Regions from separate parts of the Pantoea sp. PvP021 genome, predicted to be linked through region 1. Evidence: predicted binding sites of a transcription regulator. Region 1 holds the regulator's gene; each other region holds the start of a gene.
The links. Region 1 encodes CRP, which controls carbon source genes, mostly activating them, when cyclic AMP is high. Its sites were predicted from a motif close to ATGTGANNNNNNTCACAT; they were not measured.

Region 1 (3,176 bases):
GAAGAGGAAAGCGTCCCGCGCCTGGGACAAAAACGCCGGGAGCGTTTTTGAACAACGCAACGCGTTGGCCCGGCTACGGGCGCACCTCAGGGATGAGGTGCGTAATCGCGCGGGCCGAGCGGCCAGGGATTGGCTTAAGCGACTTTCCGATCTGACCCGGTTCCCAGCGCAGGCACAGTCTGACAGCAGAGCACGACAGATTTTGCCCGCGACCTTAAAAGATCCCTGCGGGTACTAAAGTTCGATCACTTCATAGCTATGCGTAATGTTGACGCCTTTACCCAGCATGATGGCCACAGAGCAATATTTTTCAGCAGAAAGATCCACAGCGCGTGAGACCGCTTTATCCTGGAGGGCTTTACCACTCACGATAAAATGCAGGTTGATGTGCGTAAAGATTCGCGGCGCCTCTTCACGACGTTCTGAGGTCAGTTTTACTTCACAATCAGCCACATCGTTTCGGCCTTTTTGCAGAATTGATACCACGTCAATCGCGCTGCATCCGCCCGCCGCCATCAGCACCATCTCCATTGGGCTGGGCGCTTTATCACCCGAATTTCCATCCATCAGTATCTGATGGCCGGATGAGGATTCTCCGAGGAATGTCAGCCCTTCTACCCATTTCACTCTTGCCTGCATGATTTTTGCTCCGGAATACGCTGTTTTGTCGCCAGAGTACGCTTTCGCCTGGTAAACAGCAATCCAGAGAAATCCGCCCGTAGCTGAAGCGAGACAACAGAAGACAGTCGGCAAAAGCTGTGCTACAAACAGTGCTGAAAATATTTTTCGTCACCCGATGACGAAGCCGGGAAGGATGATGCGCACTGCGCCTGATGCGGCCCGAATAATTTCCTGAAATGGAAACGCTTGAAGCTTTCACCGCCTGACAGGGAAAACTGCCCCCTGTATTTTGGGCACGATTACAACAGAGGATAATAGCGAATGGTTCTCGGCAAACCGCAAACAGACCCTACACTCGAATGGTTCCTGTCCCATTGCCATATTCACAAGTATCCATCCAAAAGTACGCTGATTCACCAAGGTGAAAAAGCAGAAACGCTTTACTACATCGTGAAAGGTTCCGTTGCGGTTCTGATTAAAGATGAAGAAGGCAAAGAGATGATTCTTTCCTACCTGAATCAGGGCGATTTTATTGGTGAACTTGGCCTGTTCGAAGAAGGCCAGGAGCGCAGCGCCTGGGTACGTGCGAAAAGCGCGTGCGAAGTGGCGGAAATTTCTTACAAGAAATTCCGTCAGCTGATCCAGGTTAACCCTGACATCCTGATGCGACTCTCATCGCAGATGGCGCGTCGCCTGCAGGTGACGTCTGAAAAAGTGGGTAACCTCGCTTTCCTCGACGTAACCGGACGCATTGCACAGACCCTGCTCAACCTGGCGAAGCAGCCAGATGCCATGACGCATCCCGACGGCATGCAAATTAAAATCACTCGTCAGGAAATTGGCCAGATTGTTGGTTGTTCACGTGAAACCGTGGGCCGTATTTTGAAGATGCTGGAAGATCAGAACCTGATCTCCGCACACGGCAAAACCATCGTCGTTTACGGCACCCGCTAATTCCTGTCACCCACGGCGTGATGGCAACATCACGCCGTTATTGTTTGTGTTGGGCCGATGTGGCGTCGAATTATTTACCATCCTGAAGTTAACTACGCCTTGCGGCAAACGCTGGTGCTCTGTCTGCCGGTGGCGCTGGGCTGGCTGGCTGGCGACCTGCAAAAAGGTCTGCTGTTCTCATTAGTGCCCGCCTGCTGCAACATCGCCGGTCTGGATACCCCGCATAAACGCTTCTTCAAACGCCTGATTGTTGGCGGCAGCCTGTTTGCCCTCGGCAGCTTTCTGATGCAGTGGCTTACCCTCCATGCTATTCCGCTGCCGCTGATCCTGTTTGCTATGCCCTTATTGCTCGGCGTTACCGGGGAGATCAGCCCGCTGCATGGTCGTCTGCTGCCCGGCACCCTGATTGCCGCCATCTTTACCCTGAGCCTGATTGGCCGCATGCCAATCTATGTTCCCCCGCTGCTCTATATCGGCGGCACGCTATGGTACGGGCTGTTTAACTGGTTCTGGTTCTGGCTGTGGAAAGAGCAGCCGATGCGCGAAAGCCTGAGCCTGATCTACCGCGAGCTGGCTAACTACTGCGACGCAAAATATACCCTGCTGACGCAGCTGACCGATCCGGAAAAGGCGCTGCCGCCGCTGCTGGCTCGCCAGCAGAAAGTGGTCGATCTGATTAACACCTGTTATCAGCAGATGCATATGCTGTCGGCAAGCCGCGATCACAGCCATAAACGGCTGACGCGCGCCTTTCAGGTGGCGCTGGATCTGCAGGAACATATCTCGGTCAGCCTGCATCGGCCGGAAGAGGTGCAGAAGCTGGTCGAACAGAGCCACGCCGAAGCGGTGATCCGCTGGAATGCCAAAACCATCTCGGCCCGGTTGCGGGTGCTGGCGGATAACATTCTCTATCACCAGCTACCCGATCGCTTTGCGATGGATAAACAGCTCGGCGCGCTGGAGAAAATCGCCCATCAGCATCCCGACAATCCGGTGGGTAACTTCTGCCTTTACCACTTCAACCGCATCGCGCGGGTCCTGCGCACCCAGAAACCCCTTTATCAGCGCGATCTGATGGCTGACCGCCAGCGCCGTCTGCCGCTGTTACCGGCGCTGCGCAGTTATCTCTCGTTTCGCTCATCGGCCCTGCGCACTGCCGGCCGCTTTGCGGTGATGCTGATGCTGGGCAGCGCGCTGGCGCTGTTCTTCAACATCCCCAAACCCTACTGGATCCTGATGACCATCATGTTCGTCAGCCAGAACGGCTACAGCGCTACCCGTGTCCGCATTCAGCACCGGGCGCTGGGCACTTTTGCCGGTCTGGTGATCGCGGCCGCCACGCTGCGCATGGCGGTGCCGGAGTCGCTGGTGCTGCTGATCATGCTGGCAATTACTTTTATCAGCTATCGCTTTACCCGCCAGTTCTATGGCTGGTCGATGATTGGCTTTACGGTCACGGCGGTTTACTCGCTGCAATTGCTGTCGCTGAATGGCGCGCAGTTTCTGCTGCCGCGACTCATGGATACGCTGATGGGTTGTCTGATCGCCTTTGGCGGGATGCTGTGGCTGTGGCCGCAGTGGCAGAGCGGCTTACTGCGGCA
Region 2 (3,176 bases), on a different contig from region 1:
CCGCCAGCTGATTACGAATGCCCCAGCGATCGGACCAGGTCTGCTTCCTGCCACTGGCGATATCCAGAATCAATTCAAAGAGTCGCCAGCCCACCTGCTCAATACTCTCTTCACCGGTAGCAATCGTCCCGGCATTGATGTCCATCAGATCGTGCCAGCGCTCTGCCAGCGCATTACGCGTCGCCATCTTGATCACCGGAATTGCGGCCAGACCGTAAGGCGTACCGCGACCAGTAGTAAACACCTGCAGGGTGATACCGGATGCCAGCTGCTGCGTACCGCAGACAAAATCGCTGGCGGGCGTCGCTGCGTAGATCAATCCGCGTCGCGTGGGCCGCTGGCCGGGAGAGAGCACTTCAACAATGGCGCTGCGTCCCGATTTTGCGATCGAGCCAAGTGCTTTTTCCACTACGTTCGCCAGCCCGCCTTTTTTATTGCCCGGCGACGGGTTAGCGCTGCGATCGGTCTGGCCCTGGTCGAGGTAATTATCATACCAGGCCATCTCCTCCAGTAAGCGCTTACCGACTTCCTGATTAATCACCCGCGGCGTCAGCAGGTGAATCGCATCACGCACTTCAGTGACTTCCGAGAACATCACGGTGGCACCGCAACGCACCAGCAGATCAGAGGCGAAGCCCACTGCCGGATTTGCCGTCACGCCCGAAAACGCATCGCTGCCACCACACTGCATGCCGACAATCAGTTCTGCTGCGGAGCAGGTTTCGCGCTGGCGCTGATTCAGCCGCTGGAGATGACGCTCCGCCACCTGCAGAATCTCATTGACCATCGCGCCAAAGCCCACCAGCTTTTCATCCTGCAGACGCACGATGTCATGATCGTCCAGCGAAATCGCCTGCACGTCGGGGGTGCCAGTCAACAGACGCTCTGGCTGTAACTTTTCACAGCCGAGGCTGACGATCATCACTTCGCCGCCGAAATTCGCATTCAGCGCCAGGTTATGAATGGTGCGAATCGGCACGACCGCCGCCGGTGCGTTGATCGCCACACCACAGCCATAAAGGTGGTTCAGGGCAACCACACCATCCACGTTCGGATAGCGCGGCAGTAAATCCCGTTCAATGATCTGTACGACATGATCCACCACACCGGCCACGCAGTGGACGCTGGTGGTGATGCCGAGCAGGTTACGCGTGCCTACGCTGCCATCCGCATTGCGGTAACCTTCAAAGGTATAGCCCTCCAGCGGCGGCAAATCAGGCGGAACCTGAGTGGCTAACGGCAGACTCTCCAGCGGAGGGGCTTCCGGCAGCGCAACCAGTGACTCGTCAATCCAGCTGCCCTGGGCAATATCCCGCAATGCATAGCCAATGACTTCGCCATAACGCACGATCTCTGCACCCTGATTAATCGCGCTCAGCGCCACTTTGTGGCCCTGCGGCACATGCTCTGTGAGGGTCAGACCATCCGCAAACTGCGTACCGGCTGGCAGACCGAGGCTGTTAACCACAATCGCCACATTGTCGTGCTCATGGACTTTGATATAGAGCGGTTGTTCATCTTTTTTTGGGTTCATCGCTCACCTTCCTGTCTGTCGTACCGTACTTGTGCGGCACGCTGTAATGATCTGACCTGTCACGCCCTTGTTTGCCAGCTTCAGTATAGGGAGGCGGGGCGGGTCGCGCATTGTGCAAATGACCACCATTAAGGCAATTCACCTCGCTGTTTTGGGTCGATTATCCAAAAGCAAGTGAAGACCCTCACAAACAGCGTGGGAAAGCGTTATCCGGGGCGGATTTTGCACGGATATTTGCCACTTTCGTGAGCTATACCGCAGGCTTTTGTGCATCCGCAAGACAATCACTTCAATAAGGCGATTATTCCAGGGCGATGCGCCAATGTGATCGCCACAGGCTGTTCTTATACTGAGTTCCGTTAGCCAAAGTCAGGTTATCTGTCACGACGTATTATTCATCCGAAAGAGGTTGCCTGGGATTATTAACCGCCGCGGCTGCCAGACACCGGATGGATAAATAAAGTTTGCCAAAACAAAAAGATCGCCGTGTTTAACCCAACTTCTCTCTGATACCCAACGCGATGTGTATGCAGTCAGAGCGAATGTAGCTCACGCTATATTTCAGGAGTGCATCATGAATAGTTTCAGCCAGACCGCGGAAACGGTGCAGAAACGCACCAATGCCCGTTACTGGATTGTGGTGATGTTATTTATCGTCACCTCATTCAACTACGGTGACCGCGCAACGATTTCGATTGCCGGTTCGGCGATGTCAAAAGATATTGGCCTCGATTCGGTCGGACTCGGCTATATCTTCTCTGCCTTCTCATGGGCGTATGTTATTGGTCAGATTCCGGGCGGCTGGCTGCTTGACCGCTTCGGCTCAAAACGCGTCTATTTCTGGAGCATCTTTACCTGGTCGCTCTTTACCTTTTTGCAAGGGTTCGTCGATCTGTTCAGCGGCTTCGGCATCATCATGTCGCTGTTTATTCTGCGCTTCCTGGTGGGACTGGCCGAAGCGCCCTCTTTCCCTGGCAACAGCCGCATCGTCGCGGCCTGGTTTCCGGCGCAGGAGCGCGGCACGGCCGTGGCGATCTTCAACTCGGCCCAATACTTCGCCACCGTTATCTTCGCGCCCATCATGGGCTGGCTGGTCTCTTCCGTGGGCTGGGCGCACGTGTTCTGGTTCATGGGCGGCCTGGGCATCATCCTCAGTTTCATCTGGCTGAAAGTGATCCACGATCCCACCGATCACCCTGGCGTGAATAAAGCCGAACTGGAGTACATGGAGCAGGGCGGTGCGCTGATCAACATGGATGTCAAAAAGGATAGCCGCAAAGTGAGCTGGAGCGAGAAGTGGTTCCAGATCAAACAGCTGCTGACGTCACGCATGATGCTGGGTATCTACCTCGGTCAATACTGCGTTAACGCCTTAACCTACTTTTTTATCACCTGGTTCCCGGTCTATCTGGTACAGGCGCGCGGCATGTCGATTCTCAAAGCGGGCTTTATTGCCTCGATTCCGGCGGTGTGCGGCTTCCTCGGCGGCGTACTGGGCGGGGTGATCTCCGACTGGCTGATGCGTAAAACCGGCTCGCTGAATATCGCGCGTAAAACGCCGATCGTGCTCGGCATGCTGCTCTCTATTTCGATGGTGATGTGTAACTACACCGATACCGAATGGGTGGTGGTGTTCTTCATG
Region 3 (3,176 bases), on a different contig from region 1:
AGTCTGCATGGAATGAGAAATTCGCCGCTTACGCACAGGCTCACCCTGAACTGGCTGCCGAGTTTAAACGCCGCGTCAGCAACGAACTGCCAGCTAACTGGCAGGAAGAGTCGCAGAAGTTCGTTGAGCAGCTGCAGGCGAACCCGGCGAAGATCGCCAGCCGTAAAGCCTCACAGAATGCTATTGAAGCTTTCGGTAAAATTCTGCCGGAATACCTTGGCGGCTCAGCCGATCTGGCACCCAGCAACCTGACAATCTGGTCTGGCTCTAAGCCGATCAACGAAGATGCTGCGGGTAACTACATCCACTACGGCGTGCGTGAGTTCGGTATGACCGCAATCGCCAATGGCCTGGCGCTGCACGGCGGCTTCCTGCCTTACACCGCGACCTTCCTCATGTTTGTTGAATATGCGCGTAACGCAGCGCGTATGGCGGCACTGATGAAGATCCGTCAGATCATGGTCTACACCCACGACTCTATCGGTCTGGGCGAAGATGGCCCGACGCACCAGCCGGTTGAACAGATGGCGAGCCTGCGCACCACGCCAAACATGAGCCTGTGGCGTCCATGTGACCAGGTTGAATCCGCGGTGGCGTGGAAATATGCCATTGAGCGTAAAGATGGCCCGACTGCGCTGATCTTCTCCCGTCAGAACCTGGCGCAGCAGGATCGTGACACGGCACAGCTGGCTAACGTAGCGCGCGGCGGTTACGTGCTGAAAGATTGCGATGGCACGCCTGAGCTGATCCTGATCGCCACCGGTTCCGAAGTTGAGCTGGCTGTCGGTGCCTGGGACAAACTCACCAGCGAAGGCCGCAAAGTGCGCGTGGTCTCTATGCCATCAACGGATGCCTTCGACAAGCAGAGTGATGAGTACCGTGAATCCGTGCTGCCAAAAGCGGTCAGCGCCCGCGTCGCAATCGAAGCGGGCATCGCTGATTACTGGTTCAAATACACCGGCCTGAACGGCGCTATCGTGGGCATGACCAGCTTCGGCGAATCTGCACCTGCCGATCAGCTGTTCGAACTGTTTGGCTTTACCGTCGACAACGTCGTCGCGAAAGCGAAAGCGCTGCTGGCGTAAAACCGGTCAGGCGGGCCTGTTCCCGCCCGGCTGTAAAAACAGAGGGACGAAATTTTCGTCCCTTTTATTTTTTTATTCCTGCAGTAATAACCGCCTTTTGCCTTAATTTGTGACGCAGATCCAAATTTAAGCAGCCAGATTGATCACAATCATTCCTGTTATTCCTTCCTTCTATTATTGTAGCTGAACCGTTTCAGTCGCCAGGCGAATCGCCCTGGTTTCGGACAATGCCGGGTAAGAATCTCCTGTACAAAATGCAGTGAAACGCTCAGGCTAACGGCACGTTTTTTTCAGTCTGACGTGGCAGGAGAGAAATGACGGTACGGGTAGCGATAAATGGTTTTGGCCGGATTGGGCGCAACGTCCTGCGCGCGCTGTATGAAACGGGCCGACGTGCAGAGTTCACCGTGGTCGCGATTAACGAGCTGGCAGAAGCTACCGGTATGGCGCATCTGCTGAAATACGATACCAGCCATGGCCGTTTTGCTTTCGATGTCCGCCAGGAGCGCGATGTAATGTGGGTGGGTGGCGATACCCTGCGCATTTTGCACCGTGCAGCCATTGCCGATCTGCCGTGGCGTGAACTCGACGTGGATGTGGTGCTGGACTGCACCGGCGTCTATGGCTCACGCGCTGATGGCGAAGCGCATCTTCAGGCTGGCGCCAAAAAAGTGCTGTTCTCTCATCCCGGCGGAAACGATCTCGACGCCACAGTGGTGTATGGCGTTAACCAGCAGTCACTCACCGCCAGTGACCGTATCGTCTCCAACGCTTCCTGTACCACTAACTGCATTATCCCGGTGATCAAACTGCTGGATGATGCGTTTGGTATCGAATCCGGCACCGTCACCACGATCCACTCGGCGATGCATGATCAGCAGGTGATCGACGCCTATCACAGCGATCTGCGCCGTACGCGTGCAGCCAGTCAGTCGATCATCCCGGTGGACACTCGCCTGGCGGCAGGCATTACCCGTATTTTTCCGAAATTCAACGATCGCTTCGAGGCGATAGCCGTTCGCGTCCCGACGATTAACGTGACGGCCATTGATCTCAGCGTTTCTGTGCATCAGGCGGTGACGGCGTGTGAAGTTAACACCCTGTTGCGAAGCGCGGCAGAAGGGACATTTCGTGGTATAGTTGACTATACGGAATTACCGTTAGTCTCAGTAGATTTTAACCATGATCCGCACAGTGCCATTGTGGACGGAACACAAACGCGGGTCAGCGGTCAACACCTTATCAAGACCCTGGTCTGGTGTGACAACGAATGGGGCTTTGCTAACCGAATGCTCGACACGACGTTAGCGATGGCCGCAAGCGGTTTCAGGTAAGACGCGGTATGCGTCTGGCAAAACTTATGAGAATCAACGAGAGGATTCACCATGTCTGTAATTAAGATGACCGATCTGGATCTGGCTGGTAAACGCGTTCTGATCCGTGCCGATCTGAACGTACCGGTTAAAGAAGGTAAAGTGACGTCTGATGCACGTATCCGTGCTTCTCTGCCAACCATTGAAGCGGCGTTGAAACAGGGCGCGAAAGTAATGGTTACCTCTCACCTGGGTCGTCCGACCGAAGGTGAATACAATGAAGAGTTCTCGCTGCTGCCGGTAGTTAACTACCTGAAAGACAAGCTTAGCGGCACCACCGTGACCCTGGCAAAAGATTACCTCGATGGCGTTGAAGTCGGCGCTGGCGAACTGGTTGTGCTGGAAAACGTTCGCTTTAACAAAGGCGAAAAGAAAGATGACGAAGCACTGTCTAAAAAATATGCTGCTCTGTGCGACGTCTTTGTGATGGACGCCTTTGGTACCGCGCACCGCGCACAGGCTTCTACCCACGGCGTCGGTAAATTTGCCCCTATCGCCTGTGCTGGCCCGCTGCTCTCTGCAGAACTGGAAGCGCTGGGTAAAGTCATGAGCAACCCGGAGCGTCCGCTGGTGGCTGTGGTAGGGGGTTCTAAAGTCTCTACCAAATTTGATGTGCTGCAATCTCTGGTCAAAATCGCGGACACCGTGATTGTGGGCGGCGGCATTGCCAACACCTTCGTCGCTATCGACAACAACGTCGGCAAATCCCTGTATGAGC
Region 4 (3,176 bases), on a different contig from region 1:
ATCACCATCGACGATTTCGCCAAAGTTGATATGCGCGTGGCGCTGATTGAGCAGGCGGAACTGGTTGAGGGTTCGGACAAGCTGCTGCGCCTGCAGCTCGACATTGGCGGTGAAAAGCGTCAGATCTTCTCGGGTATCCGCGCCGCCTATCCCGATCCCTCTGTGCTGGTCGGTAAAATGACCATTATCGTGGCCAACCTCGCGCCGCGTAAAATGCGCTTTGGTATTTCTGAAGGCATGGTGCTGTCAGCGGGTCCTGGCGGCAAAGATCTGTTTGTGCTGTCCGTCGACAGCGGTGCTGTACCGGGAATGCCCGTTAAGTAACACTCTGCATTCTGCGGCTTTAACCGCTTAGCGCAGTGTCGTTCTCAAACCCTTCGTGCCTCATCACGGGCGCGAAGGGTTATCACTCCTCGCTCTGAATGTGCACCGCTTCCATTCCACTCCCGCCCCTGAAAATCTGTATCTGCTACGGCCACACCGCTGCATAAATGTGATCGCTAGCACGCTAAGCGGTTAATGCGTATGATGAAGCTCAGTGAAAACAGGAGCCTGCCATGCTCACCGTGCTGTCTGTCTGCGGGCGCTATCTTCGCGCCTTTATCATCATTTATCTCTGCTTATACGCCGGAATCGGCATCGCCTCGCTGCTGCCCATCAAACTGCCTGGCAGCATCCTTGGGATGTTAATTCTGTTTGCCCTGCTCGCCTCGCAGATCCTGCCGGTCAGCTGGGTTAAACCGGGCTGCCATCTGCTGATTCGCTATATGGCGCTGCTGTTTGTGCCGATCAGCGTCGGGGTGATGAGCTACACCGATATTCTGACCGCGCAGTTTGGCCCTATCGTGATCTCCTGCGTCGTCAGCACTTTCCTGGTTCTCTCTATTGTCGGCGTAAGCGCCCACCAGCTTCATAGTCGCCGTCCGGCCGGGGAGTCAGGCGATGAGTGAAATATGGTGGTCACTGCCACTGACGCTGGCGGCATTTTTTCTGGCGCGCAAACTGGCGATACGGCTGAAAATCTCGCTGCTTAATCCGCTGCTGGTCGCGATGGCGATTATTATCCCGATTCTGCTGCTGTTGCAGCTGCCCTATTCGCGCTATTTCGCGGGCAGTCAGATTCTTAATCAGCTGCTGCAACCGGCAGTTGTCGCGCTGGCACTGCCGCTGTATGAGCAGATGCACCAGATCCGAGCCCGCTGGAAATCGATTATTGGCGTCTGCTTTATCGGCAGTGTGACCGCCATGACCTCTGGCACCGCTATTGCTCTGTGGATGGGTGCCACGCCTGAAATCGCCGCTACCATTGTTCCTAAATCCGTTACCACGCCCATTGCGATGGCCGTCTCCGGTTCGCTGCACGGTATTCCCGCCATCAGCGCCATCTGCGTGCTGATTGCCGGGGTACTGGGGGCGGTGTTCGGACATACCGTGCTGAATCTGCTTGGCGTGAAATCTAAAGCAGCGCGCGGACTGGCGATAGGTAACGCGTCGCACGCCCTCGGCACAGCGCGCGCCGCTGAACTCGACTATCAGGAAGGGGCATTCAGCTCACTGGCGCTGGTGATCTGCGGCATCATCACCTCACTGCTGGCGCCGTTTATTTTTCCGCTGCTGCTGCACTGGTTTGGCTGAAAGTTTGCGAGAGATCTCGCAAAGTTGAAACATGCAACACAGGTTACATTGTCAGAGCGATGTGGATCACATATAAACCGGTGACTGGCACATCGCCCTGCTGAATCTAATGAGGCTCACATGCAATCCCGTTTCCTCTCTGCCTTTGAGGCATTGCCGTCAACGCTGCAAACCGCACTCGCTCCGCTGCTGGACGATCCTGGCTTTCAGGCGGTGCTGAGCGCCGACCAGGTCGCCTCACTGCAGCAACAGACGCAGATGGATGCCGATGCTCTGGCGCTGGCGCTGCTGCCCCTGGCGGCGGCCTGTGCCGTTGCTACCGTGTCGCATTTTAACGTCGGGGCTATCGCCCGTGGCGTCAGCGGCAACTGGTACTTCGGGGCCAACATGGAATTTATCGGTACGCCGTTGCAACAGACGGTTCACGCCGAGCAGAGCGCCATTACCCATGCGTGGCTGCGTGGCGAAAGTCAGCTTGAGACGATCACCGTTAACTACACACCGTGCGGTCACTGCCGTCAGTTTATGAACGAGCTGAACAGCGGTACGAACATTCGCATCAGCCTGCCACAACGCGCGATCAGCACCCTGGCCGATTATCTGCCGGATGCCTTTGGACCGCGCGATCTGGACATCACGACCTTCCTGATGGACAGCGTGGATCACGGCTATGTAGCCGAAGGCGATGAACTGGTGCAGGCCGCGGTTGCCGCTGCAAATGCCAGCCACGCGCCTTACAGCCAGTCACACGCCGGTGTTGCGCTGCTGACCGCAAACGGCGCGATTGTCACCGGGCGCTATGCGGAAAATGCCGCCTTTAACCCGAGTTTCCCGCCCCTTCAGGCGGCGCTGGTCCTGCTCAACATGCAGGGTGGCGATGTTCGTCAGATAAAAAAAGCGGTATTAGCCGAAGTGGAAAATGCCACGCTAAGCCAGTTCGCCGCCACACAGGCGACACTAGAGACATTTGGTTGCGGTGAGCTGCTGCAGGTGACGCTGAACAAAGCATAACCCGCTGTCAGAGAGGCCACAGTTTTGTGAGCTTTTATTAACAAACGCTGTACTTCTGCGGGAAATTTCATAGGATCTGGCGCCAGAATTCACGTCATTACAAATTACTCTGAATAATTCAGGTTGCAGGATGGCAGCACGGTCGTGAATGTTTCTGCAGCGGTTACCCTGCCGCTGCCAGGCCTGCAGTCTGAGCTATAACGGGTAAGAAAACTGGCGCTACCTTTCCGGCGTGACGCCAGACAACACTGCAACCGGAGCATTACCGCATGGAACTCGACTACGAAAGTAAACGCCCGCTGTATATCCCTTATGCTGGCCCGATTTTGCTGGAATTTCCCCTGCTGAACAAAGGCAGCGCCTTTAGTATCGAAGAACGTAACGAATTCAACCTCAACGGTCTGCTGCCAGAAGCAGTGGAATCGATTGAAGAGCAGGCGCAGCGTGCCTGGCGTCAGTTCCAGGACTTCAAAAACAATAACGATAAGCATGTCTACCTGCGTAACATTCAGGACACCAACGAAACGCTG

Region 2: a site for CRP is predicted at 1,707-1,724, ahead of garD (galactarate dehydratase). Genes of this name have one in related genera too.
Region 3: a site for CRP is predicted at 1,193-1,210, ahead of epd (erythrose-4-phosphate dehydrogenase). Genes of this name have one in related genera too.
Region 4: a site for CRP is predicted at 1,690-1,707, ahead of cdd (cytidine deaminase). Genes of this name have one in related genera too.

Annotation. Positions count from the first base shown of each region.
Region 1 is NZ_JBSRXX010000005.1:215,583-218,758, reverse strand. It holds gene ACVKSX_RS15635 (OsmC family protein) at 235-639, opposite strand; gene crp (cAMP-activated global transcriptional regulator CRP) at 943-1,575, shown strand; gene ACVKSX_RS15625 (YccS/YhfK family putative transporter) at 1,633-3,176, shown strand, end outside.
Region 2 is NZ_JBSRXX010000014.1:13,237-16,412, forward strand. It holds gene garD (galactarate dehydratase) at 1-1,534, opposite strand, end outside; gene ACVKSX_RS22940 (MFS transporter) at 2,109-3,176, shown strand, end outside.
Region 3 is NZ_JBSRXX010000003.1:296,453-299,628, forward strand. It holds gene tkt (transketolase) at 1-1,085, shown strand, start outside; gene epd (erythrose-4-phosphate dehydrogenase) at 1,400-2,419, shown strand; gene pgk (phosphoglycerate kinase) at 2,471-3,176, shown strand, end outside.
Region 4 is NZ_JBSRXX010000001.1:88,023-91,198, reverse strand. It holds gene metG (methionine--tRNA ligase) at 1-324, shown strand, start outside; gene ACVKSX_RS00310 (CidA/LrgA family protein) at 558-950, shown strand; gene ACVKSX_RS00305 (CidB/LrgB family autolysis modulator) at 943-1,635, shown strand; gene cdd (cytidine deaminase) at 1,756-2,646, shown strand; gene ACVKSX_RS00295 (NAD-dependent malic enzyme) at 2,916-3,176, shown strand, end outside.